DNA from 4 places in the Rugosimonospora acidiphila genome. Region 1 is predicted to be linked to each of the others. Evidence: riboswitches for the same ligand, from Rfam matches in the RefSeq annotation. Region 1 holds a riboswitch; each other region holds the start of a gene.
What was found. A riboswitch is a leader RNA that binds a small molecule or an ion and turns the genes downstream of it on or off. The one in region 1 is predicted to bind cyclic di-AMP.
Positions count from the first base shown of each region.

Region 2: linked by a shared signal. The riboswitch ahead of ABEA87_RS39330 (C40 family peptidase) and the one ahead of ABEA87_RS10515 (C40 family peptidase) in region 1 are both predicted to bind cyclic di-AMP.
Region 3: linked by a shared signal. The riboswitch ahead of ABEA87_RS00130 (C40 family peptidase) and the one ahead of ABEA87_RS10515 (C40 family peptidase) in region 1 are both predicted to bind cyclic di-AMP.
Region 4: linked by a shared signal. The riboswitch ahead of ABEA87_RS36155 (LysM peptidoglycan-binding domain-containing protein) and the one ahead of ABEA87_RS10515 (C40 family peptidase) in region 1 are both predicted to bind cyclic di-AMP.

Region 1 is NZ_BAABJQ010000005.1:107,384-111,106, reverse strand. Features, by position in the region: gene ABEA87_RS10520 (TOBE domain-containing protein) at 83-481, shown strand; gene ABEA87_RS10515 (C40 family peptidase) at 591-1,556, opposite strand; cyclic di-AMP (ydaO/yuaA leader) riboswitch at 1,588-1,736, opposite strand; gene ABEA87_RS10510 (DUF6232 family protein) at 2,185-2,664, shown strand; gene ABEA87_RS10505 (helix-turn-helix domain-containing protein) at 2,681-3,577, opposite strand; gene ABEA87_RS10500 (ABC transporter ATP-binding protein) at 3,699-3,723, opposite strand, start outside.
Region 2 is NZ_BAABJQ010000044.1:52,312-56,034, reverse strand. Features, by position in the region: gene ABEA87_RS39335 (C39 family peptidase) at 195-1,046, shown strand; gene ABEA87_RS42870 (YciI family protein) at 1,268-1,387, shown strand; cyclic di-AMP (ydaO/yuaA leader) riboswitch at 1,522-1,655, shown strand; gene ABEA87_RS39330 (C40 family peptidase) at 1,663-2,658, shown strand; gene ABEA87_RS39325 (ABC transporter permease) at 2,745-3,536, opposite strand; gene ABEA87_RS39320 (ATP-binding cassette domain-containing protein) at 3,533-3,723, opposite strand, start outside.
Region 3 is NZ_BAABJQ010000001.1:24,213-27,935, forward strand. Features, by position in the region: gene ABEA87_RS00125 (C40 family peptidase) at 39-1,037, shown strand; cyclic di-AMP (ydaO/yuaA leader) riboswitch at 1,271-1,404, shown strand; gene ABEA87_RS00130 (C40 family peptidase) at 1,433-2,461, shown strand; gene ABEA87_RS00135 (pyridoxamine 5'-phosphate oxidase family protein) at 2,746-3,252, shown strand; tRNA gene ABEA87_RS00140 (tRNA-Gly) at 3,266-3,339, shown strand; gene ABEA87_RS00145 (ParA family protein) at 3,440-3,723, opposite strand, start outside.
Region 4 is NZ_BAABJQ010000034.1:24,091-27,813, forward strand. Features, by position in the region: gene ABEA87_RS36145 (low temperature requirement protein A) at 1-428, shown strand, start outside; gene ABEA87_RS36150 (VOC family protein) at 458-832, opposite strand; gene ABEA87_RS36155 (LysM peptidoglycan-binding domain-containing protein) at 1,139-1,861, opposite strand; cyclic di-AMP (ydaO/yuaA leader) riboswitch at 1,861-2,067, opposite strand; gene ABEA87_RS36160 (beta-galactosidase) at 2,314-3,483, opposite strand; gene ABEA87_RS36165 (glycosyltransferase) at 3,462-3,723, opposite strand, start outside.

The DNA.
Region 1 (3,723 bases):
ATGATTTCAGGTCTGGCATCGCCGCCGGCGCCCCGCGAATGGCCGCTGTACATGCGGATCAGCCGATGGCAATGTGTGCCGCGTGACGGATTTTCGGATCACCGAGGCGGCCGAACTGCTCGGCGTGAGCGCCGACACCGTGCGGCGGTGGGCGGACTCCGGACGGCTCAGCGCTCGCCGTGACGAGCACGGCCACAGGCTGGTGGACGGCGTGAACCTGGCCGACTACGTGCGCCGGGTGGGCGAGGGGACGTCACGGGACAGCCGGGCCGCGTCGTCGGCCCGCAACCGGTTCCGGGGTCTGGTCACGTCGGTCACCAAGGACACCGTGATGGCTCAGGTCGAGATCCAGGCCGGGCCGCACCGGCTGGTCTCGCTGATGAGCCGGGAGGCGGTCGACGAGCTGGGCCTGGCGGTGGGCTCGGTGGCCGAGGCCGTCATCAAGTCCACCAACGTCATCGTCGAGTTGCCGCGGGAGTAGGCGTCAGACGGGCACCCGTCCGCGCCCCCGCGGGGAGGTCGGGGGCGCGGACGGGGACGTCGCGGGCCGGCGCGAGTGGGGGGTCAGGCCGGCCCCGCAACGTTCCTTACTACGGACGTCCGTACGCGTAAGGGGTCATCATGTCCACGCTCGCCAGCTTGACGACCTCGCCGGGCTGCGGCGCGTGGATGACCTGGTTGTTGCCGACGTAGATGGCCACGTGCCCGAGGCTCTCGTAGAACACGAGATCGCCGGGTTCGAGCTGACTGCGGCTGATGTGACTCACCGCGCTGTACTGCTCGGCGGCGTTGTGCGGGAGGCTCACGCCGGCCGCCGCCCACGCCTTCATGGTCAGCCCGGAGCAGTCGTACCCGCTGGAGCTCGCGCCGGCCCACACGTAGGGCGTGCCGAGCGCGGCGTACGCGAACTTGACGGCGGCCCCGGCCGCACCCGCCACGGGCGGTGCCTTGGCCGTGGACTTGCTCGCCTTCTCGGTGGCCGTCCCGTACGCCTTGGTGCGTTCCGCGTACAGGGTCTTCAGGTCACCGTTGATCTTCGTGCGCTGTGCCGAGAGCGCGGCCTGCTGGGTGCGTTGCGAGGCGAGGTTGGCGTCGAGCAGCTTCTTCTGGCCGTCGAACTTGGCCTTGGCCGCCTGGTACTGGCTCACCTCGGCCTGCTGTCGCCGGCTGATCTGATTCAGCGTGTTGAGCTGATCGATGAGACCCTGCGGTGAGCCCGCCTGCAGCAGGGCATCCGCGGTCGTGGCGGGTCCGCCTATGTAGGCGGCGACGGCCAGCTTATCGATCTTGTCGGAGGCGGCGTCCAGGCTCGTCTGCAGCGGCTTCATCTGCTGCTGGAGCTTGTTTTCCGCAGCCTGACTGGCGGTCAACTGCCCGGTGACCTTGTCGTACTGTTCGATGATTTTTTCCAGGTTCGTCGAATCCTGGTCGATTTGTTGCTGAATTTGTGCCGCGGTCGGCTCGGCATTGGCGACAGACGCCGGCGCCACGATGGCGACCGCGGCTACCCCGATGAACAGGGCCCGCAACATTGTCCGCGCGGTGCGCAAGGGCAACCCTTTCTTCCTTGACAGAGACACGGGAACTTGAGTCTCCGTCGCCGCCTACCGGGTTAGCTGACGGATTCGGGCCGGAAGTAGCCCTACCGCGAGAATCTCGCGGATTCACCCCAACGAACCTGGTTCCCCGGCTCGCGTTCCCTGCCGTGATGGGGGCAGAGTCGGCAACTCGGCGGTGCCACCCGGTATCGCCTGGAATGGTCGACTGGACTTCCGGTTGGCTTCTTCAAGCTAGCGGGAAGATGCCGACCGGGAAACCCAGTGCGCCGGATCTGCTCCAGATTTGGCCTAACAAGAGGAATGTCTGTTGCGGCGCCGGGACGTGAATGGCATTCACGCGCAGCGGCGAGTGGCCGGTCGACCACTCCGCGCACTCGCGCTAGCTGCGCAAACGTGGGCGCCAAGGATCGCTCGTCGCCCGTGTGTGCCATATCGCTCAATGAAGGAAGTCGAACTGACATATAGCAGATATACAGGCTTCCCTTATACAGGTGGCTGTCGCACAATGAGACTCATCATCATGTTGCGCTACCCGCGCAACGACAGAAGCGGCACCCGGCTGCCACCGGATGCCGCTCAGACCTCACTCCATCGCCCGTCTCAAGAGCCCGGAGGAGACACTTCAATGGAGCGTACCCAGAGGGGTTCCCCCGTACCAGAGCGGAGGCGCCCCGGCGAGACGATCCTGTACAACGCGGACGGGGTCAAGGTCACGGATCGTTGGCTCGTCGTCGGTGGACGCCGGTACCCGATCGAGTCGCTGTGTGAGCTGCGCGTGGTGCGCGCCCCGCACAGCCGGCTGACCATCGACGCGGGGATCGCGTCGGGCGTGATCGCGTTCGGCATCGTCCTCACCGCGCGCTACCTCGACCCTGCCGGCTGGCTCGGCGCGGCCGTGGTGCTGGCCGTGCCGTTGAGCCTGCTGGTGTACGGCCTGCTGCGCCGGCCCAGGCCGTTCGAGATCTGGGCGCAGTACCAGGGGCTGACGGTTCGGCTGCTCTCAATGCGGGACCCGCGGCGTTTCGGCCAGATCAGGCGGGCGCTGATCCGGGTCCAGGAGTGGGAGCCGGACCTGCCCAGCCGCCCCCGGGACACCGCCGCCTGAGCCCCGCTGACCACGCTCACACCTCGCGCGCGGCGCGATCGATGAGCGCGAGCGAGTCCGTCTCGTCCAGTGCCGCCGAGCGGACCCGCTCGAACAGGTTGGCGTAGGCCGTGACGGCCGGGTGCTGGGTGCGCATCGACTGCACCCCGCGCAGCCCCTCGACGTACAGCGCGGGACCGTCGCCGTCGGCATCGAATTCGAGCAGGACGAAGGTGCCGAGGGTGGCCGCCGTCACCGATGCCGTGAACGGCACCACGTGGATGGCGACGCCCGGCCGGTCCGCGAGCTCCCGCAGGTGGGCGAGTTGGGCGCGCAGGGCGTCCCGGTCGCCGCAGCTCCTGCGCAGGCATGCCTCGTCGAGCAGCGCGACGACCTCCGGCGGCGACTGCTGGCCGAACACGCCGCGCTGCCGTCGTAGCCGGACATTGAGCTCCAGGTCGAGCCGCTGCGGGGGTACCGGTTCGGGTGCTGTGGCCAGGCTCACCGCCCGGGCGTACCGCTCGGTCTGCAGCAGGCCGGGCACGCAGCCGGTCTGGTGGAACTTCAACGCCGACGCGCCGGGCTCCAGGTCGAGGTAGGACTGGAAGGCCGCGGCGAAGTGGTCCCGGTAGGCGTACCACCAGGGCCGGCGGCGGGCCGTCCGGGCGAGTTCGATGAGCCGGGCCGCCTGCTCGCCGTCCTGGACGCGGTACAGCCGCAGCAGGCTCCGCACGTCGTTGACGGAGACGGCCACCGCCCCGGCCTCGATCCGGATCACCTTGGACAGCGACCAGTCCATCTCGGCGGCGACCCGCTCCTGGGTCAGCCCCGCCCCGGCGCGCAACTGCCGCAGGGCGGAGCGCAGCCGTCGCCGGTGGCCGGAGGAGCCCGCGGCATTCGGGTCGATGCCGGCCGTGATCCGGGTATCGGACATCCACCCTCCGTCCGTCGCGCGAGGGTCGCCCGGTCGTGCCCACCCTCGACCGCCCGCACGATCCAACGAACCGTCGCGCGCCGAGGTTGCGTGGCGCGCCGCGAGGCGTCGCCGACAGGGCCTAAGCGGTGTGCAGGCGGATCCGG
Region 2 (3,723 bases), on a different contig from region 1:
AGCAGCCCGTAGCGTCACCGAATTCGCGCACGCGATCGCGATTCAGGCGATTCACCACCCGGACGTGGTACCAGCCTGCCTCGCACAAATCCCCGGAATGGTTTTTCCATCCGGCTGTGACACCTTTACCGGTCGGCCTTTCCAGAAATCCATCCGCTTCCATAGAGCGATAGAAATCCCCTGGCGAGGAATTTGTGAACCCCCAAAATCTCGGTAAGCACTTCAAGCATGCCGTGCCCAGTCGCGCGCACCGCATCGCCCTGGTCTGGGCGACGATGCTGGGCGTGGCCCTGCTGATCGCGCTCCCGCTCAGCCTGGGCAAGCGCTCCACTGCCCCCGGCACCGCCCAGGCCATCTCGCTGGCCAACGCCGCCGGCACCATCAACAGCTCGGGCAACGCCGGGGCCGAAATCGCCGCGCCGGCATCGGCCGCGTCGTCGCCGGCCGCCCCGTCGCCCGCCGCCCCGTCACCGACCCACGCGTCGACCGTTCCGGCCGCGCCGAAGGTCGTGAAGGCCCCGGCCAAGCCCGTGGCACCCGCCGCCAAGGACCTCAAGTTCGACTTCGAGTACCAGATCAACGGCTACTACTGCGGCCCCGCCTCGACCCGGATGGCGGCGAGCACGAAGATCGCCGCGCCGAGCCAGGACACCATCGCCATGGCCATGGGCACCACGACCGCCGGCACCAACTCGGCGGCCGACACCACGGCCGAGCTCAACCGCCTCGAGGGCACGAGCTTCTACCACACCACCTTCATCCCCGGCAGCAGCGCGACGTCGGCTGAAATGGACCAACTGCAGGCGAACGTCGTGCACGCGATCAGCAACGGGTACGGCGTCGTCGCGAACATCGTGGGCAGCGCGCAGGACCTGTCCGGCGGGTACCACGAGTACGACGGCGGCCACTACATCGCCGTCATCGGGTACAGCGACAACGGGCGGGACGTGCACATCGCCGACCCGGCCGGTGAGGGCGCCGACACCTACTGGATGACCACCATCGACCTGGCCAACTGGATGGGTACCCGCGGCTACTCCTCCTGACCTGACCGCCGACGGGTAGATCTCTCCTCCCGTCACAAGCGAAACCCGGGCGCCTCGTCCGGGAGCCGTCGCCGGCTCCCGGACGGGGCGCCCCGCTATTCGCCGGGCGACGCCGCCTGCCGATCGAGTATTCCCGGGCACCGCGGCGCCTCGATGAGTTTCATAATCGGGGCACGCCGCTGAGGGACGGCACGTTTGCCGACCCGGTCCGCGATGGTGCTATGGCAATCTTCACTACGCGGGAAGCGGCCGAAGAGTTCACCAAGGACGAGCCGTTCGTGATCAACGGTCTGGTGCGCCGTTGGCACATCAAAGATTGGAACGGAGTATTCGCCGGCTAATGACGCTGAGCACCGGCACGCACGTCAATCGGTAACGGTCTGACTACTACCCTCTTGGGCGGTCCGGCTTGTAATGACCGGGTGCCGGTGGCTATCGTTCGGTCGTCCAAGGTCACCTAACCGTCCGGCCCTGAGGCCGGACACCGCCGAGTCGTCACCACGAGCCGGGAACCCACCTAAGCACTGGGGTGAACCCGCGCAGCCGCGCGGCAGGGCTTCTTCCGCCCGAACCCGTCAGCTAACCCGGTAGGCGGTCGAGGAAGAAGGAGCCGCCCGTGGCGTACGCCCGAGTGCTCAGCCGGCCACGCCGTGTCCTTGTCGCCGTCGCCGCCATGATGTTCCTCGTTGTGGGAACCGGCACGACCGCCCAGGCGGCACCCTCGATCTCGGATATCGAGGGGCAGATCAACGACAACTGGAACAAGCTGGAACCGCTCGTCGAGCAGTACAACGAGCTGCACTCGCAGCTGCAGCAGAACCAGACGAAGTCCGCCAACCTGGCCAAGCAGATCAAGCCGTTGCAGATCCAGGTGGACCTCACCCTGACCCGGGTCAGCGCGCTGTCCGCGCAGCTCTACGAGTACGGGGAGACCTCGCCCCTGGATGCCCTGCTGACCACCGGCACCCCGGCGACGATGGCCGACCAGATGTCAACGCTGGACGCCATCGCGCACCGCCAGTCCGACTCCGTCAAGGACGCCGCCGACCTGGTCGCCAAGTACAACGCGCAGAAGAAGCCGCTGGACGCCCTCATCGCGGCCGAGACCGTGCAGGACAAGCAGCTGTCCAAGGAAAAGACCGACATCCAGAACCAGATGGACAGCCTGCAGGTGCTGCGCCGTCAGGCGTACGGCGAGAGCGGCAAGTCCGGCGGCACCTACGAACCGGTCGCCTGCCCCGCCGAGCTGACCACCGGCCCCGGCGCGATCGCCGCCAAGACCGCCTGTGCGCAGATCGGCAAGCCGTACGTGTGGGCCACCGCGGGCCCCAGCACCTTCGACTGCTCGGGCCTGGCCCTGTACGCGTGGAAGGCGGCCGGCGTCACGCTCGGCCACTTCACCGGGTGGCAGTGGGACGACACGAAGCCGGTCACGCGTTCCCAGTTGCAGCCCGGCGACCTGGTCTTTTACTTCAGCGACCACCACCACATGAGCGTGTACGTGGGCGATGGCTGGGTGGTGCACGCGCCGACCACCGGTGACGTGGTGCGGATGACCCAGCTGAGCAACCCGTACCTGCCGATCGCCGGCTACCGCCGCCCCGGGGCCTGAGGCCAACCCGCGCCCTCACCGCTACCCGTGGCTGCCCCGGAACCGTCAGGTTCCGGGGCAGTGCGGTGGCGGGTTCAGCAGTCGGTTCAGCGGGACGGGTCACGGCCGTAGAGGCGCCGGGACCAGAGGTAGCAGCCGATGGTGATGGCCCCGGACCAGGCGACGGCGAGGACGCCGTTGTTGCCGATGGGGGTGCCGAGCATCAGCCCGCGCAGGGTCTCGATGACCGGGGTGAAGGGCTGGTACTGGGCGAACCACGACGCGCCCCTGGGCAGGGAATCGGTCGGTACGAACCCGCTGCCGAGGAACGGCAGCAGCATGATCGGCATGGGCAGGTTGCTGGCCGCCTCGACGCTCTTGGTGACCAGGCCGCAGGCGACGGCGAACCAGGTGATCGCGAAGGTGACCATCAGCAGGACGCCGGCCACGGCGAGCCATTCGATCGGCGTGGCGTTCGGCCGGAAGCCCACCAGCAGCCCGACCCCGAGGATCGCGGCGAGGCTCAGCATGGACTGGACGAGACTGCCCAGCACGTGTCCGGTCAGCACGGAGGGGCGGAAGATCGCCATGGTACGGAACCGGGCGATGATGCCCTCGGTCATGTCCATCGCGACGGAGACCGCGATTCCCTGAGCGGCGCCGGCCACGGCGATCAGCAGGATCCCCGGTACCACGTAGTTGGCGTACGCGGCCCGGCCCGCCTGCGCGCCGCCGAGGCCGTTACCCAGGGTGCCGCCGAAGATGTAGACGAACAGCAGCAGGAAGAGTACCGGCATGCCGATCATCATCAGCGTCATCGACGGGTAGCGCAGCATCCGTTTGAGGTTGCGCCGCAGCATGGTGGACGAGTCGCGCACGGCGAGGGACATCGTGGTCATCGGGCCGTTCCTTCTGTCGTGGCGGGGCCGGTGAGGGCGAGGAAGACGTCGTCGAGGTCGGGCGTGTGCACGGACAGGGCCGCGACGTCGATCGAGGCGCCGTCCAGCCGGTCGAGGAGCGCCCGCAGCGAGGTGACTCCGCCGTCGCCGGCGACGTCCAGGGTGAGGGCGTCGTCGTCGCGCTGGC
Region 3 (3,723 bases), on a different contig from region 1:
CCGCTCCGTCCCCCCGGGAGCGAAGGAGTTCACTCTTCGTGAGAAATCACCTCACTGTCCACCTGCCCTCGCGGCGTGTCGCCGTTGTCGTGGTAGCCGCGGTGTTCGCGCTCATCGCGGCACTGCTACCCGGCACGCAGGCACACGCCACCCCATCGATCTCCGACATCGAAGCGCAGATCGACCAGAAGTGGAACCAGCTCGAGCCGCTCGTCGAGCAGTACGACAAGGTGCACGAGCAGCTTCAACAGAACCTGAGCAAGCAGAGCACGCTGAACAAGGAGCTGGCGCCGCTGCAGACCAAGGTCTCGCTGGCACAGACCCGGGTCGGCGCGATGTCCGCTGAGCTGTACATGAACGGCCCCGGCTCCAACCTCAACGCCCTGCTGGAAAGCGGCGACCCGACCACTCTGGTCGACGAGATGATGAGCCTCAACCAGGTGGCCAAGGCCCAGCAGAAGACCGTCGACGCGGTGCAGCAGCAGGTCGCCAAGTACACCGCCCAGAAGAAGTCCCTGGACAGCCTGGTCGCCCAGCAGAAGAAGCAGGACGCGAGCCTGGCCACCCAGAAGACCACGATCAACGCGCAGATCAGCCAGCTGCAGAAGCTGCGTACCCAGGCGTACGGCTCGGCCGGTACCACCGGCGGCAACCTCAAGCCGGTCCCCTGCCCGTACACCTACACCAGCGGCTCGGGCGCGACGGCCGCGAAGAAGGCCTGCTCGCTCATCAGTCACCCGTACGGCTGGGGCGACGCGGGGCCGACCTACTACGACTGCTCGGGCCTGACCATGGTCGCCTGGGAGGCCGCCGGCGTGTCCCTGCCGCACAACGCGGCGGAACAGTACGCGGCCACGAGGCGGGTCAGCTCCAGCCAACTGCAGATCGGCGACCTGGTGTTCTACGGCTCCGACCTGCACCACGTCGCGCTGTACATCGGCAACGGCTGGGTGGTGCACGCGCCGAGGGAGGGCGAGGACGTCATGGAGACGAAGATGACGGTCATCGGCACTCCATACGCCTACGGCCGACCCTGATCCTCCCGGTTCCTCCGGAGTTTGAAACCGGCGGTGTCCACTATGGACACCGCCGGTTTCGATTTCCGCAAACGTTCTAACGAGTTTTCTACTCGTCGGATATGGTCGTTACCGCGCGTCGACAAAGTAAATTCGGCGCGTAGTAATGCTCGTGTTTGCTTGCGCGGCACGGTGTCGTGTCCCTACCGTTATGAGTCGCCGCTCGGAAGTCGGTCGCCCGTGAGGGGAGACCCCGGACGGCACCGCCGAATCGACAATACGAACCGGGGACCCACCAGCACCATGGGGTGAATCCGCGCAGCGCGCGGTAGGGCGCTTCCCAGCCCGAATCCGTCAGCTAACCCGGTAGGCGGTGAAGGCCAAATGCCTTCGCAGGGAAGAAAGGGTCGTCCACCGTGGCAGGGTTTGCCGCCCGACCGCCTCGTACCCGTCTGATTCACACCTTCCGCCTGGTCCGCGCCGCGCGTCTCGTCGGCCTCGTCGCCGCCGTCTCCGGCCTCGTGCTCGCCGTCGGCGCCACCACGGCCTCCGCTGCCCCGCAAACTCCGGGGCAGCTCGAGGCGCAGATCGACCAGAAGTGGAACCAGCTCGAACCGCTGCTGGAGCAGTGGGACGGTGTCCACCAGAATCTGGTCAACAACCAGGCCAAGGTCGCCGGTCTACAGAAGAAGATCAAGCCGCTGCAACAGCAGGTAGACCTGGCGATGACTCGGATCAGCGCGTTGTCCGCCAAGTACTACGAGTACGGCCCTAGCTCGAACCTCAACGCGCTCTTGGAGAGCGGAGACCCGACCACTCTGGTCGACCAGCTCGGCATGCTCGACGCGGTGTCCCGCTCGCAGACCCAGAGCATCTCCGACGTCGTGAAGCTGCGCCAGCAGTACCAGAAGCAGGAAGCGCCCATCGACGCGATGGTCGCGCAGCTCTCCAGGCAGCAGCAGCAGCTGACCACGCAGCGCACGCAACTGCAGAGCCAGCTCAACCAGTTGCAGCAGATGCGGCTGGCCGCATACGGCAGCGGCGCCGGCACCGGCGAGTACCGCCCGGTCGCCTGCCCACAGGTGTACACCGGCGACGCCGGCAGCAAGGCGGCCCAGTTCGCCTGCGACCAGATCGGCAAGTCGTACGTCTGGGACGCCGACGGCCCCGACTCCTACGACTGCTCCGGGCTGACCCTGGCGTCCTGGCGCTCGGTGGGCGTGACCATCCCGCACAACGCGTACCAGCAGAAGCAGACCACGACACCGGTCAGCAAGGCCAACCTCAAGCCGGGCGACCTGGTCTTCTACTACTCGGACGTGCACCACGTCGTCATCTACGTGGGCAATGGCTGGGTGGTCAGCGCGCCGACCTTCGGCAAACCGGTGCAGATGCAGAAGATCAACACTTCTGTCGTCAACGGCTACGGCCGACCTACCACCTGACGGACGACGGCGCCGCGGGTGGCTGACTAGCCCGCGGCATCACCGCTCCTGAATGCCCGAGGCCTGGCCGGACCTCCTCCTCCCCGGTCAGTGTCCGGAGCGGCCTCGGATCCCCTCATCGCTCGCGCTCTGATAGCCCGTCGCCCACGCTCTGATCGCTCACCTGCGGCGCCCCGCCCGCGCAGTGCCTTCCCCCGGCGTACCTCTTCCCCCCGCCGAGCCTGCCGGAGCGGGGCGCCGCGCTTTCGGTTCCTATCCGAACATATGTTCGATAGAATGTGGAGATGGCAACCTGGTCGGAATTCGCGGCAGCCGAGCCCGACCTCGCGGCGGCGATCCGTGAGCTCGTCCACCAGTACGGGTCCGGCCTGGGGTACCTGGCGACGGTGCGGCCGGACGGTGGCCCGCGGATACACCCCGTGGCGCCGGTCATCATGGATGACGGGCTGTACTGCTTCGTCATCGACTCGCCGAAGAGGCGCGACCTCGACCGTGACGGGCGCTACGCGCTGCACGCGTTCCCGCCGGAGGACAACGACGACGAGGCGTACCTGTCGGGCCGCGCCCGGCCGGTCACGGACCGGGCCAGGGTGGAGCGGCTGGCCGAGGCGTACCGGGCGGAGCGCCGGATCGACTGGCGGCTCTACGAATTCTCGGTGGACGTGGCGATGGTGGCCCGGCGGCCGGAGGGCGGCGGTCCATCGGCCCGGCGGACGGAGATCTGGCGGGACGAGCGGTCCGGACACACGATGGGCGACCCGGCTCTGCACGCGGGGCCGGCGATCAGGTAGAGTAGATCCGCTCGCGGGTGTAGTTCAATGGCAGAACATCAGCTTCCCAAGCTGACAGTGAGGGTTCGATTCCCTTCACCCGCTCCAAACCGAAGGCCCTGGTCAGGACGTGAGCCCCAGCCAGGGTCTTCGATATTCTTGATCCTTTGGTCATGCTACGTGCCATTAGCGTGCCATTGGGCGCAGATCAGAGCTTGGCCACGAGGTCCTCCATAGCCTCGACGCAGTTGAGGCGGTACTCCTCGTGCACCGTCACGCGGTGGCCCATGACGTCGAGCTTGCCGGCCTGTAGCTCGTACAGCGGGCAACCTCGTGCGAACGCCACGACCCCGGTTGTCTGGAAGTCCCGGATGTCCACCAGGCCGCTGTCGACATCGTTGAAGTTGAAAATCTCGGGGTTGCTCGCCAGCAACTTGCCAACGTCCACGGTGATGGAGCGAAGTACGGCAGCATACGCGGATGCCGGACCCA
Region 4 (3,723 bases), on a different contig from region 1:
GGCAGATCTACGTGTTCCGGATCGGGCTGCGTTTCGAGACGGTGATCGACCAGAACCCGGGACGGGTCGAGCGTTGGGCGCCGTACACACAGGTGCTCACGGTGGCCGGCGTGGTGGCCCTGGGTACCGGCTTCGAGCTCGTGATCGGGCAGCCCGGCGGGACGACGCCGGCCGCCTGGGCGGTGGTGCTGTTCGCCGGGCCGGCCCTGTTCCTGGTCGGCCGGATCACCTTCGAGTACCAGATGTTCCGCCGGTACTCCCGCTCCCGGGTCGCCTGGGCGGTAGTGCTGATCCCGATGGCGGTCGTCGCGTGCGCGGTGCCGCCGCTACTGGCGACGGTCCTGGTCGCCATCAACCTGCTGGGCGTCGCGGTCACCGACGCCATCCGCGGCCGGCGCGGCTCCGGCAGGCTGTCGGGCGACCCCTGAACACGACTCGTCGAGGGTCGCCCGGGACCTCAGCGGCCGGCGGTGGACTGCAGGACTATGCCGTTGCCGTCGGGATCGTCGAAGGTGACGAAGCGTCCCCACGGCGCCTGCTGGATGCCGCCCTCGATGATCACTCCCCGCGCCACGAGGGTCTGGACGTCGCCGTCCAGGTCGTCGGACTCGATGACCAGACCCTTGGCGCTGCCGGCCGACATCGTGTCGAACCAGGTCACCAGCGTGATCGAGGTCTGCCCACCGCTCGGCCGGACCTGAACCCACCGCTGGCCCGGCATCGTGGCGTCGTCGTTGACAAGGTCGAACCCGAGGGTGTCGACGTAGAAGTCCCTGGCCCGATCCTGATCCGTGACCGGGAGGGAGAGCAGTTGGATGTGGGTGAGACTCATGCCGCCGATAATAGGTAGTCCGACCAGTTACCAGTCAACGACGCGCCCGCGTCCCGCCGTGGGTGTCCCCCGGTCGGATGGTTCTCGGCGACCCGGGCCCGCGACGGCAGCGGCACGAAAGTCCACACTGGACATTCGGGCCGCCGGCTCACGCGGATCGGACGCGCTCCCGCTCGGGCGCCCGCCGAACCACGGCGGACGCCCGAAAACGGTAGGTGCGTCTTACGGTTGGCGCGTCCTACGGTTGGTGCGTCCTACGGTTGTGCGTCTTACGGTTGTGCGTCTTCCGCACTGCCCGGTAGCGCCTCAGAACGCCAGCCGCTCGCCGGGAAGGATGAAGTTCGGGTCGCCACCGATGACGCCCTCATTCTTCTGGTACAGCGTCCGCCAGCCGCCCTCGATCCCGTGCTGCTGCGCGATCTCGGACAGCGTGTCGCCGGACTGGACGGTGTAGTCCCCGCCCGCCGACGAACCGCCCGCCGACGAATCCCGGGAGGTCGAACCGCCCGAGGACGAAGAGCCCGACGACGAGTGGTGCGTCGACGAACCACCCGAAGACGAACCACCCGAAGACGAACCACCCGACGACGAAGAGCCCGAGGACGAACCACCCGAGGACGCGGTGGTCGACGAAGCGGAGCTCGACCCCGAACTCGACGAACCGCCCCGCGCGCCGCAGACCGGCCATGCGCCGATCCCCTGTCCGGCCAACACCTTCTCCGCGATGGCGATCTGCTGCTCACGGCTGGCCAGGTCCGCGCGGGCCGCGTACTGCGTGCCGCCGTACCCGGCCCAGGTGCCCTGCGAGAACTGCAGACCCCCGTAGAAGCCGTTTCCGGTGTTGATGCTCCAGTTCCCACCGGACTCGCACTTCGCGATCGCGTCCCAGTTCACGCTCGGCGAGGCGCTGGCCGCCGTACCGGGGCCGAGCAGGGCGAGGGCACCGGCCGCACCGGAAACCGCCAGCGCGGCGATGACGCCGCCACGACGTCCCCGGGGCCCGCGATCGTTGTGCTTGGAAAATGCCATGGCAAACTCCTCCACGCCTCCGAGGTGAGCTGTCGGGTTCGGGCCGAGGTATGCCCGGCCGCCGTGTCCGTTGACTCCGGCACCAGCCCGCTTCACGGGCTCAATAACTACTAGGAGTAACGAGGCGGCTTCACCCCAAGACGCGCGACGCGCGCCGGAGAACCTGGTTCCCCCGCTCCTGCCGTTGGATTCGGTTGCGTCGGCCGGCGGCAGGATTCGGCGTACCGGGCGACGTGGTCCACGGTTGCGGACCGCCCGAAGCTAGGCCGATGGATCGCCGTGCGACAAACCAAACGACGATTATCGTGAGACTGCTCACCGCGAAACCCGGTCGGTTACGGCCGGGACGCGCGAGCCCGTTATTTGCGACATGAGGGAAGCACGAGGTATGGCCGCGCGACCGGCGCACGGGAGCCCGCCCGGTCCAACCGTGACGCTCACATGCCTGCCGGTTACGACTCGTCGAGTACCCGGTCGACGGCCTCCAGATACCGACGGTCACCATCGCGACTCCGAGCGAGCCAGTACTCGGCCCCCCAGAACAGGTACGCCGACAGCACCGCGCCGGCCCCGCGGCTCCAGCGCACGCACTGGTTGAAGTTGGCTATCACGTGCTCGGGCAGGCAGCTGTACATTCCCTCACCGTGCGGGCGGGGCGGCTCGGTCACTGTCTCCCACGGCTCCGCCTGCCCCTCCGCGACCATCAGCCGTTTGCCGGTAGCGGCGGCCCACTCGAACAGTTTCCGCCGCCTGCGCTGCTGCCACGGGGTGCGGCTGCCGTCCAGATACACCGTCCGCCCGGCGGCACCGATCAGGGCGTGCCGGGGGTAGAAGTCGATGCCCACGATGTCGGCCAACCGCTGCGCCACCGACAGCGAGTCGCCCTGGTCGCGAGTGCGCCATCCCTGGTGCAGCGCGACGGGGAGCGAGGTGGGCAGGAAGCCGTTCATCAGGATCGGACGGCCCGGGTCCGCCGCGCGGACGGCATCGACCTCGCTGGCGACGAAGTCCGCCGACAGCCGCCACGAGTGTTCCATGCCGAGCGGGTCCACGGCCTCGTGCTCGACCTGCCACGCGACGATCGCCGACCGGTCGCGGTAGCGCCGCACGATCCGCGTGATGAACTCGGTCGCCGCGTCCAGCAACGCGCGATGCGGTCCGGGCTCGACGAGCCTGCCCTCCCGCAGCGGCTCGTCCAAGCGGTGGTCGGGTACGAAGAATTCGGGGTATCCGAACGCCTTCACCGCTCCGACGCACAGGATGATGTCCTTGCCAGCGCGCTCGGCCGCGTCCAGATGCCGGTCGAGTTCGTCCGGGTGGAATTCACCCGGTGCCGGCTCGATCCGGTTCCAGTACGCCCCGAACCGGATGACCTCGAACGGGCGGGCCAGCAGTTCCCGAAGGCTCGCCTCCGGATCGAGCCCCATCGCCTCGGCCTGCCGGGGCCGGAAACTGAGGCCCAGCCTCGTCTCGGCTCGACGCTCGACCGGCAGCCGCAACCACCGGTCGGTCAGCGGCCGTACGGGCCGGCGGATGCGCACCTGCGCCGCCACCGGCACCACCAACCCGGCCGCGAGCGCCGCCGCCACCGGACCATTCCTCACCGCTCGCCCGACGCGCACGGCTCCTCCTCGCCTCGCTCGCGCGCACCCCGGCGCTGCCTGGTTCCGGTCCGGCTGGTTCCGGTCCGGCTGGTTCCGGTCCGGCCGGCCGCGGCCGGGATTTCGACGTGTGCCAGCCCGGCGAGCAGCGCGGCGATGTCGGCCGCGGCGCCGGGCCGGCCGAGGCCGGCGGCCGCGACCCGCATCGCGTCGATGGCCGCGGGATCCCGGCGCAGCACGTCGAGGTCGCGCACCAGCCGC